Regions from separate parts of the Streptomyces sp. NPDC007856 genome, predicted to be linked through region 3. Evidence: riboswitches for the same ligand, from Rfam matches in the RefSeq annotation. Region 3 holds a riboswitch; each other region holds the start of a gene.

Region 1 (7,366 bases), on a different contig from region 3:
CGAACAGCACGGCCTGTACGCGACCTACGGGCTGATCCTCGCCACCTTCCTCGGCACCATGGGCCTGCCGCACGTCGTCGTCCGCTTCTACACCAACCCCGACGGCCGCGCCGCCCGCCGCACCACCGTCAGCGTGCTCGCCCTGCTCGGCGGGTTCTATCTCCTCATCCCCGTGTACGGCATGCTCGGCCGCCTGTACGCCCCCGATCTGCTCCTGACCGGCGACACCGACGCCGCGGTCCTCGTCCTGCCGCAGCGGCTGCTCGGCGGGGTCGGCGGAGACCTGCTCGGCGCCCTCGTCGCCGGGGGCGCCTGCGCGGCGTTCCTCTCCACGGCGTCCGGGCTCACCATGTCCGTCGCGGGCGTCCTCGCCCAGGACGTGCTGCCCACGCTCGGCGTCCGCCACTTCCGCCTCGCCACGCTGCCCGCGATCGCGGTGCCGACCGCCGCCGCGGCGATGGTGAGCGATCTGCCCGTGGCGGACGCGGTCGGACTCGCCTTCGCCGTCTCCGCTTCCTCCTTCTGCCCGCTGCTCGTCCTCGGCATCTGGTGGCGCGGCCTGACCCCGCCGGGCGCGATCGCCGGGCTCGTCCTCGGCGGCGGCTCGGCGTTCACCGCGGTGACGGCCACCATCTTCGGCCGCGCCCGCTCCGGCTGGCCGCACACCCTGCTGGCGTGGCCCGCGGTGTGGTCCGTCCCCGTGGGCTTCGCCACCATGGTCCTGATCTCCCTGGCCACCCGCAGCCGCGTCCCACCCGGCACCGCCTCGACCATGGCCCGCCTCCACCTCCCCGAACCCCCGGCCCCCTCCCGCCCCGAACCGGCGACGACCTGACCGAGGAGCCGTTGTGCAGACCAGCGACAGAGACCAGGACGCCATGGGGCGCACCGGCCGTCCCGCAGTGCGAGTCGGGCGTTCCGGCAGGTGCGCGGCGCTCGGCGGCGCCCTCCGGCACTCCACCACCCACCCCGCCGCCCTGAACCCCCGTCGCCCATGACCGTCCTCGGCACCGCGGCGCTCGCTCTCGCCGCGTTCGCGCTGTTCGTGCTCGGTGCCGCCCTCGGGCACGGGGCGGCGCGCCGGCAGCAGGAGCACTCGCCCGACAGCGAGGGGGCGTCGCGCGCCCTGGCCCACGTCCTGCACACCGCCGCGCTCGCCGCGGCCCCCCTGCGCGCCGGGCTCACCCCGGACACGGCTCGAAAGACGGTCCGCAGACTGCGCGCCCTGCTCGGCACCCCCGCCCTCGCCCTCACAGACGACACCGGCGTGCTCGCCTGGGACGGCGCCGCCGAACACCACCGGGCGGAGGTGACGGCGCAGCTCGCCCACCCGTCCCGCGCCCGGACCTTCCCGCTGCCCTGCGACGACACCGGCTGCCCCGTCCGCTGGGGCGCCCTGGTGCCGCTCCCCGCCGACGGCGGCACCCCCGGCGCCCTCGTCCTGCTCGCCGCCGGCGAGTCCACCGCTCTCGTCCGCGCCGGCGAGGAAGCGGTCCGCCGGCTCTCCCTCGAACTCGAACTCGCCGGGCTCGACCGGGCCCGCACCAGCGCCCACGAGGCCGAGGTCCGGGCCCTGCGCGCCCAGATCTCCCCGCACTTCATCTACAACTCCCTCGCGAGCATCGCCTCCTTCGTCCGCACCGACCCCGAGCGCGCCCGGGAACTCCTGCAGGAATTCGCCGACTTCACCCGCTACTCCTTCCGCCGCGGCGGCGACTTCACCACCCTCGCCGAGGAGTTGCGCTCCATCGAGCAGTACCTGGAACTCGCCCGTGCCCGCTTCGGCCGCCGACTCACGGTCACCCTGCGCATCGCCCCCGAGGTGCTGCCCGTGACACTGCCCTTCCTCTGCCTGCAGCCGCTCGTCGAGAACGCCCTCAAACACGGTCTGGAGGGGTCCGTGGAGCGCATCGGCGTCACGATCATCGCCGAGGACGAGGGCACCGAGGCCCGGGTCGTCATCGAGGACGACGGCATCGGCATGGAACCGGAACGCCTGCGCGCCATCCTGCGCGGCACGGCAGGACCCGCCGCCGGCATCGGCCTGAACAACGTCGACCGGCGGCTGCGCCAGGTCTACGGCGACGACCACGGCCTCGTCATCGAGACCGGCCTCGGAGCGGGCACGAAGATCACCCTCCGCGTCCCGAAATTCCGCCCCGGCATCCAGGCCCGGCCCGCACAGCCCGAGGCTGAAGGAGGGTTCACGGCCTAGGCGTCCCGGCGGCGGTCCCGTCTCTCAGGGAGCTGCTGGAAGCCGGCTGACTTGTAGGTGGCGACGGCGCCGGCATTGGCGCTCGGGGTGCAGACGACCGCGCTCGACGAGCCCAGCTCCCGGAGTGCGGCGGCCGCCGCGACACAGATCGCCCGGCCGTAGCCGTGACCGCGGTGCTCCCCGTCCACGCCCATCGGCTCGAGCAACCCGGGCCTGCCCGGGCCGGCCGACCACACCGTCACCGCCGCCACCGCGTTGCCCAGATCGTCGTACGCGACCAGACACCGGGCGTCGGCGTACGGCAATGCGGCCGCCATCGCGTGCCAGCGCTGGTCCGTGAACGTCGACCTGTCGAACGCGGCCCGGTGTACGGCGGTCCGCGCGTGGACCTGTTCCGGTCCGACCACCGCGATCCGCACGCCCGGATCGGGCACCGGCGCCGTGAGATCGCGGCGCAGCGGCGTCCACGGCTCGTCCCCGTCCCAGCCGTCCTCGAACAGCAGATCCTGGACCAGTGCGCCCGTGGGCGCCTCGACGTACACCCTCCCGGCCGGCAGTACGCCGCGCTCCGGCTCGGTCACGTCCTCGACCAGCCGCTGCGCCAGCTCCTCGTCCCGCTGGGCGTCCGGTGCCGTCGTCAGCCGCAGCAGATCGCGACCGTCCAGCAGCCCGATGGCGAGAATCCGTCCGTCCCGGCGCCAGGTCCGGACCGCCGCGGCCGTCGCCTCCGCGCCGAACCGCCAGAACCAGCCCAGATCGCCCGGATGCAGTTGCATCGGCGCCTCGTCGTACTGCCACTCCCGCAGCACACCCACAGCTTCGCTCAGCCCATCGACTCCCGGCATGCCCAGCACGATCGCCATACGCCCGATCCCACACCAAGGCGCCGACAGTCCGCACCCGGTTTTCGGCCGGGGCGGTCGGGATGTGCTCAGCCGTCGGCGCGGACCAAGACGGGCTTGAGGCGTTTCTCGGGCACGGCCTCGGGGAGTTGCTCCGATCGAAGACGTGGGAGACGACACGGGCGGGGTCCACGCGGCCGGAGCCCATCCGGTCGCCGGACCCGCGCCCTTCTGGCCTGTGGCGCGGCGTCGTCGTCGACAGCGAGTTCCGGGCCGGCTGCCCCGTGCCGGCCGTGTCCGTCGACGAACCGCCGGCCGAGGAGATCCCGCCGGCCCGGGTCGCCGCCGGAGTGTTCGAGGACTGGCAGCGGCTGCTGACCGAGGCGCTCGCGGCGCACGGCGCCGATCCCGGCTGCCGGGCGCCCGTTCTCGCTTCCGTCGTCGTGGCGTCCGTCGAGGGCGCCATCGTCAGGTGCCGCGCCCAGCGCAGCATGCTGCCCCTCGACCGGGTCGCCCGGAAAGTCGAAACGCTGCTCACCGACGCGGTCACTCGCACGGCCTGACGGCTCGGGGCCGCGCATGGACGCACAGCCCCGACCCAGGGGCACGGCAACGGCACCCGACCGGCAGGCCGGGCGCCGCCACCGCTCATGTCAGGCCGGCACGGGGGCCGTTCGGCCGAGATGCCGGGCGAAGAACCGGACCGCGCTGGCGGCCTCGAACCGGGGCAGCTCCTTGTGTCTGCCCGCGTTGGCGTGCAGGGTCTTCTCCGTCGAGGCGAAGGCGTCGAACAGCGCCAGACTGGCCTCGCGCGGGATGTGTTCGTCGTCCCACTGCATGTCGTACTCGATCGGGACGGTGATCTGCTTGGCCTTCTCCGCCAGGACGTCGGGCCAGTGCTGACCGAAGACCGCGGCGGTGATCCTGGGTTCGACCGCCACCAGCGGCACGCCGATGGCGGTGCCCATGTTGATGCCGAAGTAGCCGACCGGCCCGTCGGCGCCGATTTCCGGAAGCTCCTGGAGGGCGTCCAGGGTCGCCTGCCACTCGGGCACGGCGAGCTCCGCCAGGTGGGCGTTGTAGCGGACGACGATCGGGCCCTCCGGCTCGCCCGCCGCCCTCGCCCGGAACAGCTCGGCGATCTCCTGCTCGTCATGTGCCGTGCGCGGCCGGTCGCCGTGACCGGGCGCGTCGATGACCGCGACATGGAAGCCGCAGCCGTTCACCAGGAGTTGGGCACGACCGGCCATTGCCGGATGCTTCTTGTGGTTGCCGCCGCCATGGCCCATCAGGACCAGGGGCGCACGGTCCGCGCCGGAGGCGGGGGACCAGAGGACACCGGGGACCTCGCCCACGGTGAAGTCGCGTTCGATCATGCCGTTGACGGACGACTCGGCGATGAACTTCAAAGATGTCATGGCATGTTGCCTTTCGGGAGTGCCTGGTGTCGAGGCGCTCCCGGCGACACCTACGTCGATCGCCCGACCGTGACGACGAGGGGGAGCACCCACACGAATACAGCCTTCATGGGTCTCACCTCCTCGGCCTTGATCACGGGCAACCGCAAGCTACCAGACCGATGATCAGCCCGCCCAACCTTTTTCCCGCCACGTGCGTGGCGCGCGGACACACCTGGTGGAGAGGAAGATCACTTGGCGGGGAGGCGGTCTTGGCCATGCGCGCGTGGCGCGGTACGGTCGGTCCGATATCGACGACGGCGAAACGGAAGCCGGTGGGAATCCGGCACGGTCGCGCCACTGTATGCGGGACCCGCGAGGGGCTCGTGAGTCAGACCCGTGGTCGTCGTCCTGTGCACCACCGAGATGGGACGCGAACTCCCAGAGGAGGTCCTGCCATGGCGCAGACCGTCGCCCAGCCGACAGCCACCACCCCCGTCGTTCCCGCCAAGCTGCCGCTGAAGGCGATTGCTCCCTGGGCGGTCTTCTTCGGCATCCTCATGCTGGTCCTGCTCTACTTCGTCGGCGCCGAGCAGGGCGCCACCTCCGTGTTCAACGGCACGGACGTCCACGAGTGGGTGCACGACGCCCGCCACCTGCTGGGCTTCCCCTGCCACTGACGCGACGAACACCGCGCGCCCATGAACTCCGCAACCGTACGGAACCTTCTCGTGCGGGGCATGCTCGCCGGCCTCGCGGCCGGCGTGCTCGCCCTGGTCGTGGCCTACGTGCTCGGTGAGCCGAACGTCGACACGGCGATCAGCTTCGAGCAGGCCCACTCCCACGAGCACGAGATGGAGACCGTCTCCCGCTCCCTGCAGTCGACCGCCGGCCTCGCCACCGGTGTCCTCGTCTACGGGGTCGCCTTCGGCGGCATCGCCGCGCTCGCCTTCAGCTTCGCCCTCGGCCGCGTGGGGCGCTTCGGCCCGCGCGCCACGGCACTGCTGCTGTCGGGCTGCGCGCTGCTCGCCGTGTACGTCGTGCCGTTCCTGAAGTACCCGGCCAACCCGCCGTCGGTCGGCAACCCTGACACCATCGGCAAGCGGACCACCCTGTACTTCCTGATGATGCTGCTCGGTGTCCTGCTCGCGGTCGCCGCCACCCTCCTGGGCAAAAGGCTCGCGCCGCGCCTGGGCACCTGGTGGGCCACGGTGGCCGCGGTGGTCGCGTTCACCGTCGTGATCGGCCTGGCGTACCAGTTCCTGCCCGTCGTCAACGAGGTGCCCAAGGGCTTCCCGGCCACCCTGCTGTGGCGCTTCCGGCTCTCGGCACTGGCGATCCAGACCGCCCTGTGGGCCGGATTCGGCCTGGTCTTCGGTGAGTTGGCCGAACGGCTGCTGAACCCCAAGCCGGCGACGGCCGCGAAGCGGCGAGCGGTTCCGGCCGCGCACTGACTCCTCGCGTACGACAGAGGGGCCCGGCGGAACCGTCCGCCGGGCCCTTGCCGTCCCTCCTGCCTAGTCAGCCTCCGGCGTCGGCGTGCCAAGCGGACACCCCAGACGCAGATTCCACCGCCCGGCCCGGCCGCTGAGTTCGGTCAGGGTCAGCGGCAGCACGTCGAGGCGCCAGAAGAGCGCTGCGGGCAGGTCCAGTGCGTCGACGACCGCCGCCCGCACCACCTCCGGCTCGACCACGGCGAGCGTACGACCCGTCAGGTCCTGTGCGCCGGCCAGCCACCGCGCGACCCGCCGGCACAGATCCCGCACGGACTCACCCCCGTGCGGTGCGCACTCGGGATCGGAGAGCCAGCGGCCCACCGCCTCCGGCTCGGCGGCCCCCACCTCTTCCAGGGTGCGCCCGCGCCAGCGGCCCACGTCGAGACCCGCCAACTCCGGTTCCGGCACGCCGTCGAGGCCCAGTGCCGCGGCCGTCTCCCGGCAGCGCACGCCGGGGGAGGCGAGGACACGGGCCGCGGAGGGCAGGGCTGCGGCCGCCGAGCGGGCACGTGCCGCTGCGCTGCAGTCGATCGAGCCGCCGTCGTCGAAGCGGGCCTGCCGCAGTGACGCGCTCATGGCGGGGGACAGGAGAAGAACTCGGCTGGTCACGTGGTTCAGAGGTACCAGCATGGGCGAACGACGCACAAGATCCGGCTGATGAGCGGATCAACCGGGGATGTGTGGCGCACCGCGCGGACTGGCGATCATGGGGCGTTCGGTTCCCCCGGAAGAACAGGTGGCGGCACGTGATATTTCCCGTTCCCTCCATCGACCGGCGCCGGCTGCTCGGCCGCGTCCTTCCCGCCGCGGTCGCGACCCTGCTCACCGGGACGACCGGCATCCGAACGGACTGGCGAACAGCTCGGGCGTCGTGGGCCGGCACTACATGCGCCACAACAACCTCGCGCTGATGGCCGTTTCGAAGGAACCCAACGACACCCAGTTCCAGAAGACCCTCGCCCTGCACGACTGGTACCTGGGCGCGGACGACTGGGACTATCCGCTCGGCGGGATCCAGATGCTCGGCAAGTCGGACGCCGAGCAGATCCACGGCGAGGCGCCCCGCTGGGCCGGATCGGTGGTACCGGACATGCAGTTCGAGGTCCTGGCCCATCACGCCGTCGACTTCTGGCTGTGCGGAGAGGACCTGCCGCAGCCGGACAACCGGGTGACCCTGGAAGGCGACGGCCGGATCCGGCTCACGCTGGACGAGGGGAACAACATCGCCGGCCTGACGCGCCTGCGGCACAAACTGCAGCACATCCTCGGCCATCTGGGCATGCATGAGCACCGACTGCTGTCCCGCAGCATCTACCTGCACAAGGGCATGCCGATCGGCGCCACCGCACACCAGGCAGGCACCGTGCGTTTCGGCACCGACCCGGCGTCCTCGGCCCTGGACGTCCACTGCAAGGC
Region 2 (7,366 bases), on a different contig from region 3:
TGCATGACGCCGGGCCGCCCGACCCTCGCGGCCGACCAGGTGCTTCACATCACACCAACGGCCTGGAACTCACCGTTCCGCTCAGCCGACAGCTGACGTGACACCCGTACGCCGCAGGAGCAGCCCATGTCCGTCGAACCGCCCATCACCGCCCCACCCCGCACGGCCAGCGATGCCGGTGAGCTGGCCCTGGGACCTGCTTCCGCGGCGGCTCCCTCGGTCCTGCGAACGCTGCGCCCGCTGGTGCTGCGCCTGCACTTCTACGCGGGCGTGCTCGTCGCGCCGTTCCTGCTGGTCGCGGCGGTCACCGGACTGCTGTACGCGGGCTCCTTCCAGGCCGAGAAGATCGTGTACGCCCATGAGCTGACCGTCCCGGTCGGCGACCACAAGCTGCCGATCTCCCAGCAGGTGGCCGCCGCCCGCAAGGCCCACCCCGAGGGCACCATCGCCGCCGTGCGGCCGTCACCGCAGCCGGATGCGACCACACGCGTACTGCTGTCCGGGGTGAAGGGCATACCCGCCGACCGCACACTCGCCGTGTTCGTGGACCCCTACACCGGCAAGGTACGCGGCGCGCTGGAGCAGTACGGCTCCACCGGCGCCCTGCCGCTGCGCACCTGGATCGACGAACTCCACCGCGACCTGCACCTGGGCGACACCGGCCGCCTGTACAGCGAGTTCGCCGCGAGCTGGCTGTGGGTGATCACAGGTGGCGGGCTGGTGCTGTGGTTCGGACGGCGCCGCGCCCGCCGCAAGGTGCGCGGCACCACCGGGCGGCGGCGCTCCCTGACCCTGCACGGCACGGTCGGCGTTTGGGCGGCAGGCGGCCTGTTCTTCCTGTCGGCGACCGGCCTGACCTGGTCCACCTACGCCGGAGCGAACATCGGCGACCTCCGCGAAGCCCTCGGCCAGTCCACCCCCTCCGTCACCGCGACGGTGAGCAGCGGGCACGAGGGACACGGCGCCATGGCGGGCATGGACATGAACGGCAAGGACATGGGCTCGCACCCCAGCGCACGCTCCGACGTGGGACTGGACGCCGTCCTGAAGACGGCCCGCGCCGAGGGCCTGTCCGACCCGGTGGAAATCGTGCCGCCCGCGGACTCCAACTCCGCCTACGTCGTACGGCAGATCCAGCGCAGCTGGCCCGAGAGGCAGGACTCGATCGCCGTCGACCCGGCCACCGGCAAGGTCACCGACGTCCTGCGCTTCGCCGACTACCCGCTGCTGGCCAAGCTCACCCGGTGGGGCATCGACGCCCACACCGGCACCCTGTTCGGCCTCGCCAACCAGATCGTGCTGGCCGGCCTCGCCCTGGCCCTGATCCTCCTCATCCTCTGGGGCTACCGCATGTGGTGGCAGCGCGGCCGCGGCTCCGCCTTCGGCCGCCCGCTCCCCCGCGGGGCCTGGCGACAGGTGCCGGTGTACGTGCTGATGCCCTGCGTCGCGGCGGTCGCCGTCGTCGGCTACTACGTCCCGCTGCTCGGGATCCCGCTCTCCGCCTTCCTCGTCGTGGACCTCCTCCTCGGCCGAATCTCTCGGCGCCGCACCAAGCACGCTCACGCCTGAACCGACCGGCCCGACCGACGAGCCCACGCCGCACGACGCCGCAGGGAGGAGTTCCGTGAGGGGCAGGCGAACAAGGACCAACTCGTCCACGGCCGCACCTGCCTAGAAGGACCGTCGCTTGCCCAATTCACGCCGCAGGTTGGCGAAAGCTGCAGCAGGAAATTCGCCGCCCCAGCCTGGAATGCGTCCTTCTGGTGCCGACTGCTGGACAGCGGAAAAGGCTTCTGCGAATGCGGTCAGGAAGGTCACCATCGGAAGCCGGGCCATGACGAGAGCGTCCCCGCGTACCGGCGCCCAGGGCGGGTCGGCCGGGGTGAGCCAGTCGGGGAGGCCGAGCTGGTGCACGACGATGGAAGCGTGGTCAGGTCCCGACCGCGCGATATCGAGGAACACTCCTCCCGGTTCGTCACCCCACAAGACCGACGCCACGATCGCACCCGAGGCGATCCGTGCCACTGCCTCAACGAGGTCGGTGAAGAAGTCGTCCTCGATGGACGTCGCCCGATATGCAGCGGCTTCTGCGCCTACGCGCAGCGCAAGGCGGCACCACCCGGCCCTGAACGTGAAGGAAACCTCCAACTGCCCGGTGAAGCCAGAGAGCACGGAAACCCCGGCCGGAAAAACCGGAGTGACGACACCGGGCGAGGAGCCGCTGTTGGTCCTGTCCGAGGCCGGCGGCAATCGCGCGCAGCTGCGATCCTCACCGTCGTCCTGCGCCACTTGCTTCTCGCGACATTGTGCTGTCGGGGCTTGCATCGTGTGACGTGCAGTGGTTCAGCAATGCCGAGAGGGAGCCGTCGACGAGGCGGTAGCGCACGACCCGGCCGTCCTTCTCGCCCTCCACGGCGCCCGCCGCCCGCAGCAGGCGCAGGGCCTGGGACACGGCGGTGTCCCGCATCCCGGTGGCGACGGCGAGGTCGGAGACGGCGATGGGGCCCGCCTCGTGGAGGGCGAACAGCAGGGCCAGGCGCCCGGGGTCGGAGAGGAGGGAGAAGCGGTCGGCCCAGGCGCGTACACGCTCGGGTTCGCCGACGGCTGCGATGGCGTCGCAGACCCGATGGCCGTCGATGGTCCGCTGCCCGGCACGTTCCGCGGGGACGAGATGCATGGCCCCATCATCGCAGTCACCGGCGCCCGCCTCCATACCTGATCAGTTGTGCAGCCTTGCAGCTTCGGCCAGCGGCCTTCTAGGGTGGGCGGGCCGTGGTGTTCGGGAAGACCGGTGACAGTCCCTCAGGGGCTCAGTCCGGAGCGGCCCTCGCCACTGTGATCGGGGAGTTCCCGCCCCATGCGTTGCCACTGGCCTCACGGCTGGGAAGGCAGGGGCGGGCGCGATGACCCGTCAGCCAGGAGACCGGCCACGGCAGCACGAAGCTGATCCACGAGGTGCTGGAGCGTGACCGTATGACCCTGCCCGAAGGCGTGCCCGAAACCGCCGTCGCTCCTTCCTTCCGCTGGCGCCGAGAGGACACCGTCCGCACCGCCGGCCTCCTGGCCGTCATCGTCGCTCTGCACGTGGTCGCCTTCGGCATCCTCTTCCTGTTGGTGGTCCCGCGCCACTACGAGGTCGGAACCAAGGCATTCGGGGTGGGTCTGGGCATCACGGCCTACACCCTCGGCATGCGGCACGCCTTCGACGCGGACCACATAGCCGCGATCGACAACACCACCCGCAAGCTGATGGCGGACGGCAAGCGGCCGGTGTCGGTGGGCTTCTGGTTCGCGCTCGGCCACTCCAGCGTGGTGGTCGCCATGGCCGCGCTGGTCGCCGGCGGCGCGAAGCTCGCCGGCAGCCTGATGAACGACGACTCCCGCACCCACCAGGTCCTCGGCACCGTCGGCACCACCGTCTCCGGCGGTTTCCTGTACCTGATCGCCGCCCTGAACCTGGTCGCCCTGGTCGGGATCGCGCGCGTCTTCAAGGCGATGCGGGCCGGGCAGTACGACGAGGCTGAGCTGGAGGCCCACCTCGACTCGCGCGGCTTCATGAACCGCATTCTGGGCCGGCTCACCAAGTCCATCCGCCGCCCCGGCCAGATGTTCCCGCTTGGCTTCCTCTTCGGCATCGGCTTCGACACCACCACCGAGGTGCTGCTTCTCGCCCTGGCCGGCAACGGCGCCGCCGCCGGCCTGCCCTGGTACGCGATCCTGTGCCTGCCGCTGCTCTTCGCCGCCGGTATGAGCCTGTTCGACACCCTCGACGGCACCTTCATGAACTTCGCCTACCAGTGGGCCTTCTCCAACCCCGTCCGCAAGGTCTTCTACAACCTCACCATCACCGGCCTGTCCATCGCGGTGGCCTTCTTCGTGGGCACCATCGAGCTGGTCGGGGTGCTGCACGACAAGCTGGGCCTGAGCGACGACGTCTCCGGCTGGATCGCCGGCCTGGACCTGGACAACGTCGGCTACGTCATCGTCGGCCTGTTCGTGGTCGTCTGGGTCGTGGCCATCGGCTACTGGCGGCTGGCCAGGGTCGAGGAACGCTGGAGCGCCCGCACTGCCGACACCGGCTGACGACACAGCCGCTGAGCCGGCGACCGACGCGCACCGGTGCGTCCCTGCGCCGGCAGCAGAAAGGCTCCCGCGGGCACATGTCCTCGCGGGAGCCCTCCGTTGTGCCGCCTGCCGACGTGAAGGGTGAGAAGACGATCACGAGGCAGGACGTCTGAGGTGTGTTACGGCGTCACGGCTTGAGCAGCAGGCTGTCGCCGCGCTCATTGGCGGCGGCGTAGCGCTTGGCCACGTCCTGCCAGTTGACGACCTGCCACACGGCTTCGATGAAGTCGACCTTCTGGTTCTTGTACTGGAGGTAGAAGGCGTGCTCCCAGGCGTCGAAGACCAGGATCGGGGTGGAGCCCTGGCCGACGTTGCCCTGGTGGTCGTAGACCTGTTCCACGATCAGCCGGCCGCTCAGCGGCTCGTAGGCGAGCACGCCCCAGCCGGAGCCCTGCGTGGTGGCCGCGGCCTTGGACAACTGGGCCTTGAAGCCGGCGAAGGAGCCGAAGGACTCGGTGATCGCGTCGGCCAGGTCACCGACGCCGTCCTGGGCCAGAGGCTCGCCGCCGCCGTCCTTCGGGCCGGTCATGTTCTGCCAGTAGATGCTGTGCAGGATGTGGCCCGAGAGGTGGAAGGCCAGGTTCTTCTCCAGGCCGTTGATCGAGCCCCACGACTCCTTCTCCCGCGCCTCGGCCAGCGGCTCCAGCGTGTCGTTGGCGCCCTTCACGTACGCCGCGTGGTGCTTGTCGTGGTGCAGCTCGATGATCTCCGGGCTGATGACCGGGGCGAGCGCCGAGTAGTCGTACGGAAGTTCCGAGAGCGTGTAAAGCGCCATGTCCAACACCCTCCCTATTATTGCAACTCGTATGCAGGTGCACACTGGCAGTAAGAACGGTACCTTGCGATCAGGCGTTGGACCTAGCTAGGGCCTGTCCGATGGGTCAGTGTGCGGTCGGCTCTATGTCCCGGATCGAGGGCTGCCAGCGTTGGTGAGTCGAGGTCCGACCGAATCCCGAGTGCACGGACATCATCTTTGGACTTCCAGGGATGACCAGGTACTGTGCAATGCATGGAACCTGACATCGCAGGTAAGCCGGCCGCGGGCAAGGCGGAGAGCCAGCTCCGCAAGGGGGTGCTGGAGTACTGCGTGCTTGCGATCTTGCGCCAGGGCCCGCGCTACGGCGTGGAGCTGCTCGAAACCCTCGGCGCGGTGAACGTCATGGTCACGAGCCAGGGGACCATCTATCCCTTGCTGTCGCGGCTGCGCCGTGACGGACTGGTGGAGACCCGCTGGCAGGAGTCCCCCAGCGGGCCCCCGCGGCGCTACTACGAGCTGACACCGTCGGGGCATGCGGCGCTGAAGGAGTTCACCGCCATCTGGCCGCACTTCCGTGACGCGGTCGACCACTTCATCACCGACTGACAGGAGACCGTCGTGACGATCACCGAGCACCCGCTGGTGAAGAGTTACCTGGCCGCCGTGGCGCGTGAAACGGCCGGGCTCAGCCCGGAGCGCCGGAACGAGCTGCTGGCCGACCTGGAGGAGCACATCGCCGTGGCACTCGCGGAAGAGTCCGCATCCGGCGACGACGCGGTCCGCACCGTGCTCACACGCCTCGGCGACCCGCGCACCATCGCGGCAACCGCACTCGGTGACGAGCCCCCCGCCCGGCAAACGGGCCGAGGACGCACCCGCGCCCTGCTGGTACTGCTGGCGGCGACCGGCCCCCTGACGCTCTTCGCACCCCTGCTGGGCGTCTCTGCCCTGATCGGCGCGATCTGGTGGCTGTGGACCGCGCCGCAGTGGCGCAGCCGGGACAGGGCGATCGCGACGGCGGCGGCCCTCGTGCCGCTGCTGTTCGCGGTGTCGCAGTGGGTGCTCTCCGCGGGGACGCTGAACTTCGGCCTCGGAGTATTCGTCCTTGTCCTCCTGATCGTCCCGCTGCTCCCGGTCGCCGCCGCCGTCTACCTGCTGCGGTCCGCACAGCACCCGTCGTGACAGGGGCTCTACCTGGACACGGCCGGCACCCCGAAACGGCTGGACCGCCATGAACCGGGGCCCCGGACCGGGCACCCCAAGAATTCCCGCACCAACACGAGGAACGAACGATGCAAGGACAGCTCGCACACCAGATAGCTCTTGCCCCTACCGGCACTGTCGTGATCGCCTGCGCCGGAGCTGCTGTGGTCGCCAGTGCTCTCGCGCTGTACTTCGGCGCTCTGCTCGGCATCGTCAGGTCCGACCTCACCGGAGGGATGAAGCTGGTCTGGCTCGTCTTCGCCCTCATGGCCCCGTTCCTCGGGAGCCTGCTCTGGTTCCTCATCGGTCGCCGCGACGCCCAGCGCCGGCCGAGCATCGTCTGATTCCAAGAGCGTCCCATCGACGTCTTCGTGATCGGGTGGTCACTGGGCCGATGCCGTGGCATGGCCCGGTTGGGGACCTGATTGCGCTGCCCACCACGCAGTTCGCGCGGGAGACGGGCGCACTACCACGACGGCTTATACGAAAGGTGGAGACATGGCCAAACCTGTTCGCGCGGCTCTACGGGGCGTGTGGATCAAATGCAACTTCTGTCGGGGTGACCTGTTCAGGGACCGCGAGGTGAAGCTCAACAGCTCCGGCCTTGAGTTCATGAACCTGGGCTGGGCGAACGAGTCGGCAACCGGCCTGATCTGTTGGAACTGCGGCTATGTGCATCTGTTCGTGAACAGGGATCTTGAACTGTACAAACAGAAGAAGGGCTGAGTCCCTGGCAGGTCATGCGCGCAGCCAGAGGGGAAGGGACGCGACGGCCACAGCGCCATGAAAGACGTTCGCTGAACGGAAAATCTCTCTTCGGGAGGGCAGGCGGCAGCATCCGGGCCGCTTGCGGACCGGATGTCGGGGGCGTGCGTGTGGTTGGGGTGCGGCGGGGGCGAGCGTCACCTGGTGGCCGAGGGCCTGGAGCTGGCGGACGAGATCGCGGGTCTTGCGGGCGGAGTTGAGGTGACGGTGGTGCCAGTCGGCGCCGAGGCCGTGACAGGGGACGTCGGGGTCGTTCAGCAGGTGCCAGGTGATCACGAGGATGGACCGGGCGACCGCGACGACGGCGTTGGGGTGGCCGCGGCGTTTGACGATGCGGCGGTAGCGGGCGCCGAGGAAGGTGCCGGTGCGGGCGGCGCTGGTTGCTGCCTCGCCAAGGGCTCCCTTGAGCCACGGGTTGCCCTTCCCGGCCGGACCGGTGCTGTTCTTCGCGCCGGACTGGATGGTGCGAGGGCGCAACCTGGCTCAGGAGATGAGGTGTTGGGGGGTGAGGAAGCG
Region 3 (7,366 bases):
GCGGCGGACGGCGTGGCGGATCGCCGCGTCCAGGTCGCGCCACTCGGTCTCGCCGAGGTGGCTCAGGCCGTCCGGCGGGCGGGGAGCGCCGAGGTCGCCCCGGTAGGCGAGCGCGAGGACCGGCACCCGGCTGGCGTGCAGGGGGGCCATGAGGTTCATGGCCTGTTCCCGCGTGGTGCCGAGGCCGTGCACGGCGATCACCCAGGTGTCCCGGGCCCCGGGCACGAACCAGGCGGGCAGCTCGCCGAGTTCGCCGGGCACGTCGATGTCGGTGTGGTCGAGGCCGAGGGCGGTGCCGGGATCGCCGACGTACAGGTTCGGGGTGAGCCACACCGGGTCGCCGGGGGCGAGGGTGCCGTGGGTGACGCGTTCCAGGCGGCGTACGACGGTGTCGGCCGCGTGCGGGGCCGCCTCCAGGACGGGGCCGACTACCGCGTGCGAGCCGTCGCCGGCGAGGCCGTAGGTGCCGGGGCGCAGCGAGGCCAGGTCGCGGGTGAGGGTGATCTGGCCGGCGGCGGTGCTGTGCACGGTGAGGCGGGGTTCGGTGGGCAGGGGGCGGCCCGCGGGCGCCTTCAGAGCGGCGTCGCTGGCGATCCGGCCGGCGGCGACGGACGCCGCGCCGGCGGCGAGGACCGCGGTCAGTGCGGTGGCGGTCGCTTTGACTGGGCGCACGCGTCCAGTGTCGTGGGGGTTGGACCTGCCGGCCAGTGGAAAGGCGGGGCGGCGAGGAGCGCCGGGGTGCGGTGGGTTCGGCACCTCCCCCACTGCCTTGAGGGCGCACGCCCAGCACCTGCGTGGTGGCTGAGCGCCGCGGCGGACACCAGGGACGAGAAAGCGCCGGAGCGAAGGGCTGGGCAGCACGGGGTCACCTCCGTTGGCCGTACCCCTTCAAGCGTTCCCCGACCTCCGCCAGTTGTGCCTCCGTCAGCAGGGACGGGGTCAGGCCCGGTACCGAGGACGCCGTCAGCCACAGGCGGCACATCCACTCCAGTTGGGCGGTGCGGTCGTAGGCCTGGTCGAGGGTGGTGCCGTAGGTGATCGTGCCGTGGTTCTGCAGGAGGCAGCCGGAGCGGTCGGTCAGGGCGCGGAGCATGTTGTCGGCGAGTTCGTCGGTGCCGTAGGTGGCGTAGGGGGCGACCCGGACGGGGCCGCCCAGGGCTGCCGCCATGTAGTGGACGAGCGGGAGCTCCGGCACGAGCGTGGAGAGCGCCGTCGCGTGCACGGCGTGGGTGTGGACGATCGCGCGGGCGTCGGTGGTGCGGTAGACGGCGAGGTGCATGGGCAGTTCGCTGGTCGGCACCAGCGTGCCGAGCACCTGGCGTCCGGTGAGGTCGACGCCGGTGATGTCGTCCGGGGTGAGCCGGTCGTACGGCACGCCCGACGGGGTGACCAGGACGAGGTCGCCCACGCGCGCCGAGACGTTCCCGGAGGTGCCGACCACCAGCCCGTCGGCCACCGTCCGCCGCGCCGTCGCGACCAGTTCCGTCCAGATCCGTTGCTGTTCCGCGTCCCGCCGCTGTTCAGCCATGCCGCGATCCTGCCAGCCTGGCCCACGGAGAGGGGCACGGACGGTCGCCTCCGGCCGGAAGCGCATGCCCCCGATCGGGCGAAAGTCCTGGTGAATCGCCGCGGGGAGGCGCTGATTCGGCGATCAGCGGACCTTCAATGGTCCCCCTTGCCCACCGGAGGTTCTCTCGTCCGCCGACCCGGGGAGACACATGGCCAGCAAACGCACCCTTCTCCGTCACAGCGCCGGTGCCCTCGCGGCGACCATGGCGGCGCTCGCCCTCACGGGCACCGCGTCCGCGGCTGCCGGACCTTCGGCACCGGCCGCCTCGGGCCTGCCCCGGGGACACGACGTCTCGTCCCACCAGAAGCCCGTCGACTGGGCGACCGCCCGGTCGACGGGCGCGCGGTTCGTCTACGTCAAGGCGACCGAGTCCACGGACTACCGCAACCCGTACTTCTCCCAGCAGTACGAGGGCGCGCACGAGGCGGGCCTGTACCGGGGCGCGTACCACTTCGCCCGGCCGGACAGGTCCTCCGGCGCCCGGCAGGCCGCGTACTTCGTGCGGAACGGCGGGGCCTGGGTGGCGGACGGCCGGACCCTGCCGCCCGCGCTGGACATCGAGGACAACCCGTACAGCAGGAAGGACGAGTGCTACGGACTGGACGGGACGCAGATGGTCCGCTGGATCCAGTCCTTCAGCGACGAGATCGAGCTGGAGACCGGCCGCCGCCCGGTGATCTACACGACGACCGAGTGGTGGCGGCTCTGCACCGGCAACAGCCACGCCTTCGCCGGGAGCCACGCCCTGTGGATCGCCCGGCACGGCACCTCGCGGCCGGGGCCGCTGCCGGGTGGTTGGCAGCACTGGATGTTCTGGCAGTTCGACGCGGACGGCCGACTGCCGGGTGACCAGAATCTCTTCAACGGGTCCACGAGCCGACTGCGGGCCTTCGCCCGGGGCTGGTAGTCAAGGGGCGCCTGGGCCGCCGGAGCCGAGCGGAACCTCGAACCCCCTCTTCAGACACCCTGGCGCCCGCCGCAGTTCACCTTCCGTTCACTCAGGTTGCCTACGGTCGTCCAGCCAATGACCTCGAACGATTGCCTGGGTAAATGGAAAGCTTCTCGCTGATCCTCGCGATAGTGGTAGTAACCGCTCTCGCGTTCGATTTCACGAACGGTTTCCACGACACCGCCAACGCGATGGCGACCGCCATCTCGACAGGCGCCCTGAAGCCCAAGATCGCGGTGGCCATGTCCGCCGCCCTCAATCTGGTGGGCGCCTTCCTCTCCGTGGAGGTCGCCAACACGATCTCCAAGGGTCTCGTCGACGAGACCGGCATCCGTCCCGAGGTCATCTTCGCCGCCCTGGTCGGCGCGATCCTCTGGAACCTGCTGACCTGGCTGGTGGGCCTGCCCTCCAGCTCCTCGCACGCCCTGATGGGCGGTCTGATCGGCGCCACCGTCGCCTCGGCCGGCTTCGGCGCGGTGCACGGTGACGTCCTGGTCACCAAGGTGCTGCTCCCCGCGGTCGCCGCCCCGATCGTGGCGGGCGTCGCCTCGATGCTGGCCACCCGCTTCTCCTACGGCATCGGCGGCAAGGCCGAGGGCGAGGCCACCCGCAAGGGCTACCGCGCCGGCCAGATCGCCTCCGCCGGCCTGGTCTCCCTCGCCCACGGCACCAACGACGCCCAGAAGACGATGGGCATCATCACCCTGGCGCTGATCGCGGGCGGCGCCATCGCCCCGGGCTCGAACCCTCCCACCTGGGTCATCCTCTCCGCGGGCCTGGCCATCGCGCTCGGCACCTACATCGGCGGCTGGCGGATCATCCGCACCATGGGCAAGGGCCTGACCGACCTGGAGCCGCGCCAGGGCTTCGCCGCCCAGACCAGCGCCGCGACCGCCATCCTGGCCTCCTCGCACCTGGGCTTCTCCCTCTCCACCACGCATGTCGTCTCCGGCTCGGTGATGGGCGCGGGCCTCGGCCGCAAGGGCGGGGTGGTCCGGTGGTCCACCGCGACCCGCATGGTCGTCGCCTGGGTGCTCACCCTCCCGGCCGCCGCGCTGGTCGGCGCGGGCGCCGAGTCCGTCACGGACCTGGGTGACTGGGGCACCGCAGTCGTCGCCGTCTTCCTGGTCGCCGCGAGCGCCACGATCTGGAAGATCTCCCGCCGCGAGGTCGTCGACCACACCAACGTCGTCGACGTGCCCGAGGAGCCGGCCGGCGTGGTGACCGCCGCCATCGCCGCGGTGACCCCGCCCCCGGCGGGCACGATCACCGAGGACCTGACGGCCACGATCCTCTCCCCGGCCGCCGCTGAGGCCGCGCCCGAGGCCGCCCCGCCGGCCGCCACCGTCTGACCCCGGCCACACCGGTAACCAAGGAAGCAACCCCATGAAGATCGACTGGTCGGCCCTCGGCTCCGTCTTCGGCGTCAGCCTCGTGTTCACGGTGGGCCTGGTGGCCCTGTTCACCCTCGGCGTCAACGGTCTGGCCCGGCGCGAGAAGGCCGCGGCCCAGGGCAACTCCGCCGCCCTCGCCGTCACCGGCGCCTACCTCTGCTTCGCCGCCTGTGCCGCGGCGGTGTCGTACGGCATCTACCTCATCGTCTCCAAGTCCTGACCGAGCGGCACGAACCGGGCAGTCCGAAGGCTCCTCTCCGTCCCTGACGGAGAGGAGCCTTCGCCATGCCCAGGGGTCACGGGTGCCCCACGATGTGGGGATCGGCACACTCTCCCCGCGCAGGTCAACGGCAAGTTGACGGCCGTTCGGAGCGCGTGGTGGACTGCCCAGGCCATGTACGGCGGCAGGAGAGGAAGCCGGTGCGAATCCGGCGCGGTCCCGCCACTGTCACCGGGGAAGAACCCCCGGGAGCCAGGAACTCTCACCGCCGAATCTCGTCGAACCAGGGCGCGGACACCCTGAGTGAGGACACAGATCGCCATGCCCGGCTGCCGAAGGACCAGTACCAGGCCCGCTCCTGTACCCACGGCCGGCTGAGCCGATGGGTGCCGATCGCACTTACGCGTACGGCGCCGCCGCCGGCCTTCTCGGTGACCTGCTCCTCGGCGATCCGCGCCGCGGACATCCGGTCGCCGCGTTCGGGCGTGCGGCCGCTGCCGTGGACCGCGCGTTGTGGCACGACCACCGCGGCTGGGGCGCCGTGCACACCGTCGTGTGCGCCGGTGGCGCCGTCGCACTCGGCACGCTGGCCGCACGCGCCGTACGCCCCTCCCCTGCCGCCTCCGTCGCACTGACCGCCGCCGCCACCTGGGCGGTCGTGGGCGGTACTTCGCTCGCCCGGGAGGCCCGCACGATCGGGCGCGCCCTGGAGTCCGGGGACGTCGAGGCGGCGCGGGCGCGGCTGCCGCATCTGTGCGGCCGGGACCCGCAGGCGCTGGACGCCGACGGGATCGCCCGGGCCGTGGTCGAGTCGGTCGCCGAGAACACCTCCGACGCCGTCGTGGGCGCCCTGGTGTGGGGCGCCCTGGCCGGGGTGCCCGGGCTGCTGGGCTTCCGGGCCGTCAACACCCTGGACGCGATGGTCGGTCACAGGTCCCCCCGCTACCGGCGCTACGGCTGGGCCTCCGCCCGGCTCGACGACCTGGCCGGCTGGCCGGGGGCCCGGCTGACCGCCGTACTCGCCGCCGCGGCCGGACCCGACCCGCGCGGTGCCCTGCGCGCCTGGAAGGCCGACGCCCACCGGCATCCGAGCCCCAACGCCGGGCCCGTGGAGGCATCGTTCGCGGGCGCTCTCGGCGTCCGGCTGGGCGGAACGCTCTCCTACGGCGGCCGGGTCGAGCACCGGCCCGTGCTGAACGGGGACACCGGCCGGGCCGTCCGGGGCACCGACATCGACCGGGCCGTACGGCTCTCCCGCCGCGTCGGCCTGCTCGCGCTCGGCGGCACGGTCGCCGCGCGCCTCCTCGCCAAGAACGTCAAGGGTCTGAAGGGACGTGGGAAGTGAACGGGGGACTCCTCGTCGCCGGCACCACCTCCGACGCCGGAAAGAGCGTCGTGACGGCCGGGATCTGCCGGTGGCTGGTGCGACAGGGCGTGAAGGTCGCGCCGTTCAAGGCGCAGAACATGTCGCTCAACTCCTTCGTCACCCGCGAGGGCGCGGAGATCGGGCGGGCCCAGGCCATGCAGGCCCAGGCGTGCCGGATCGAGGCGACCGCGCTGATGAACCCGGTGCTGCTCAAGCCGGGCGGCGAGCAGAGCAGCCAGGTGGTGCTGCTGGGCAGGCCGGTGGGCGAGTTGAGCGCACGCGGTTATCACGGCGGGCGGCAGCAGAGGCTCCTCGGCACGGTGCTGGACTGCCTGGCCGAGTTGCGGGGCACGTATGACGCGGTGATCTGTGAGGGCGCGGGCTCGCCTGCGGAGATCAATCTGCGGCGGACGGACATCGTGAACATGGGGATCGCGCGGAACGCGCGGCTGCCCGTGCTGGTGGTCGGGGACATCGACCGCGGAGGCGTGTTCGCCTCCTTCTTCGGGACCGTCGCCCTGCTCTCGCCGGAGGACCAGGAACTGGTCGCCGGCTTCCTGGTGAACAAGTTCCGCGGCGACGTCTCGCTGCTGGAGCCCGGTTTGGAGATGCTGTACGGCCTCACCGGGCGGCGTACGTACGGCGTGCTGCCGTTCCGGCACGGGCTCGGCATCGACGAGGAGGACGGGCTGCGGGTCTCGCTGCGGGGCACGGTCCGCGAGTCCGCCGTGACCCCGCCCGTCGGCGAGGACGTGCTGCGGGTCGCCGTGTGCGCGATCCCGCTGATGTCCAACTTCACGGACGTCGATGCGCTGGCCGCCGAACCCGGGGTCGTGGTGCGGTTCGTGGACCGGCCGGAGGAGCTGGCGGACGCGGACCTGGTGGTGATTCCGGGGACCCGGGGCACGGTCCGGGCGCTGGAGTGGCTGCGGGAGCGGGGCCTCGCGGACGCCGTCGTCCGGCGGGCCGCCGAGCAGCGGCCGGTCCTCGGCATCTGTGGCGGCTTCCAGATCCTCGGCGAGCGCATCGAGGACGAGGTCGAGTCGCGGGCCGGTGAGGTCCCGGGGCTCGGTGTGCTGCCCCTGCGGGTGCGGTTCGCCCGCGAGAAGACCCTGACCCGGCCGTCCGGGGAGGCCCTCGGCGAGCGGGTCGAGGGGTACGAGATCCACCACGGGGTCGCCACGATCGACGGCGGCGATCCCTTCCTCGACGGCTGCCGGGTCGGCCAGACCTGGGGCACGCACTGGCACGGCTCGCTGGAGTCGGACGGCTTCCGCCGGGCCTTTCTGCGCGAGGTGGCCGCCGCCGCGGGCCGCCGCTTCGTGCCCGCGCCGGACACCTCCTTCGCCGCGCTGCGCGAGGAGCAGCTCGACCGGCTCGGCGACCTGATCGAACAGCACGCGGACACGGACGCGCTCTGGCGGCTCATCGAGTCGGGCGCGCCGCAAGGACTGCCTTTCATTCCACCGGGAGCGCCCGCATGAGCACAGTGTTGTTGTTGTCGACCGCCGACACGGATCTGCTGGCGGCCCGGGCCTCCGGCGCGGACTACCGCATCGGCAACCCGACGCGGGTGGATGTCGCCGGTGAACTCCCGGGCCTCGTCCAGGGCGCGGACCTCGCCGTCGTACGGCTGCTGGGCGGCAAGCGCGCCTGGGAGGAGGGGCTGGCCGTGCTGCGGGCGTCCGGCGTCCCGACCGTGCTGCTGGGCGGCGAGGCCGTACCGGACGCCGAGTTGATGGCCGAGTCGTCGGTGCCGGCCGGTGTGGTGGCGGAGGCGCTGAAGTACCTGGTCGAGGGCGGGCCCGCGAACCTGCTGGAGCTGTCCCGGTTCCTGTCGGACACCGTGCTGCTGACCGGTGAGGGC

What was found. A riboswitch is a leader RNA that binds a small molecule or an ion and turns the genes downstream of it on or off. The one in region 3 is predicted to bind cobalamin.
Region 1: linked by a shared signal. The riboswitch ahead of ACFYOH_RS18135 (CbtB-domain containing protein) and the one ahead of ACFYOH_RS36515 (cobalamin biosynthesis protein) in region 3 are both predicted to bind cobalamin.
Region 2: linked by a shared signal. The riboswitch ahead of ACFYOH_RS39885 (HoxN/HupN/NixA family nickel/cobalt transporter) and the one ahead of ACFYOH_RS36515 (cobalamin biosynthesis protein) in region 3 are both predicted to bind cobalamin.

The regions. Positions count from the first base shown of each region.
Region 1 covers NZ_JBIAEC010000007.1:26,637-34,002, reverse strand. The annotation lists gene ACFYOH_RS18160 (cation acetate symporter) at 1-835, shown strand, start outside; gene ACFYOH_RS18155 (sensor histidine kinase) at 995-2,215, shown strand; gene ACFYOH_RS18150 (GNAT family N-acetyltransferase) at 2,212-3,078, opposite strand; gene ACFYOH_RS18145 (hypothetical protein) at 3,351-3,620, shown strand; gene ACFYOH_RS18140 (alpha/beta hydrolase) at 3,711-4,475, opposite strand; cobalamin riboswitch at 4,739-4,877, shown strand; gene ACFYOH_RS18135 (CbtB-domain containing protein) at 4,913-5,134, shown strand; gene ACFYOH_RS18130 (CbtA family protein) at 5,156-5,908, shown strand; gene ACFYOH_RS18125 (histidine phosphatase family protein) at 5,972-6,559, opposite strand; partial or broken gene ACFYOH_RS18120 (GMC oxidoreductase) at 6,780-7,366, shown strand, end outside.
Region 2 covers NZ_JBIAEC010000027.1:69,104-76,469, forward strand. The annotation lists gene ACFYOH_RS39870 (PepSY-associated TM helix domain-containing protein) at 127-1,569, shown strand; gene ACFYOH_RS39875 (hypothetical protein) at 1,672-2,289, opposite strand; gene ACFYOH_RS39880 (ArsR/SmtB family transcription factor) at 2,270-2,677, opposite strand; cobalamin riboswitch at 2,757-2,947, shown strand; gene ACFYOH_RS39885 (HoxN/HupN/NixA family nickel/cobalt transporter) at 2,974-4,083, shown strand; gene ACFYOH_RS39890 (superoxide dismutase) at 4,253-4,900, opposite strand; gene ACFYOH_RS39895 (PadR family transcriptional regulator) at 5,135-5,488, shown strand; gene ACFYOH_RS39900 (HAAS signaling domain-containing protein) at 5,501-6,064, shown strand; gene ACFYOH_RS39905 (PLD nuclease N-terminal domain-containing protein) at 6,175-6,429, shown strand; gene ACFYOH_RS39910 (hypothetical protein) at 6,584-6,811, shown strand; gene ACFYOH_RS39915 (hypothetical protein) at 6,824-7,327, opposite strand; gene ACFYOH_RS39920 (transposase) at 7,334-7,366, opposite strand, start outside.
Region 3 covers NZ_JBIAEC010000020.1:58,238-65,603, forward strand. The annotation lists gene ACFYOH_RS36490 (alpha/beta hydrolase) at 1-672, opposite strand, end outside; gene ACFYOH_RS36495 (class II aldolase/adducin family protein) at 866-1,528, opposite strand; gene ACFYOH_RS36500 (lysozyme) at 1,719-2,477, shown strand; gene ACFYOH_RS36505 (anion permease) at 2,621-3,871, shown strand; gene ACFYOH_RS36510 (hypothetical protein) at 3,906-4,133, shown strand; cobalamin riboswitch at 4,275-4,416, shown strand; gene ACFYOH_RS36515 (cobalamin biosynthesis protein) at 4,516-5,478, shown strand; gene ACFYOH_RS36520 (cobyric acid synthase) at 5,475-6,983, shown strand; gene cobN (cobaltochelatase subunit CobN) at 6,980-7,366, shown strand, end outside.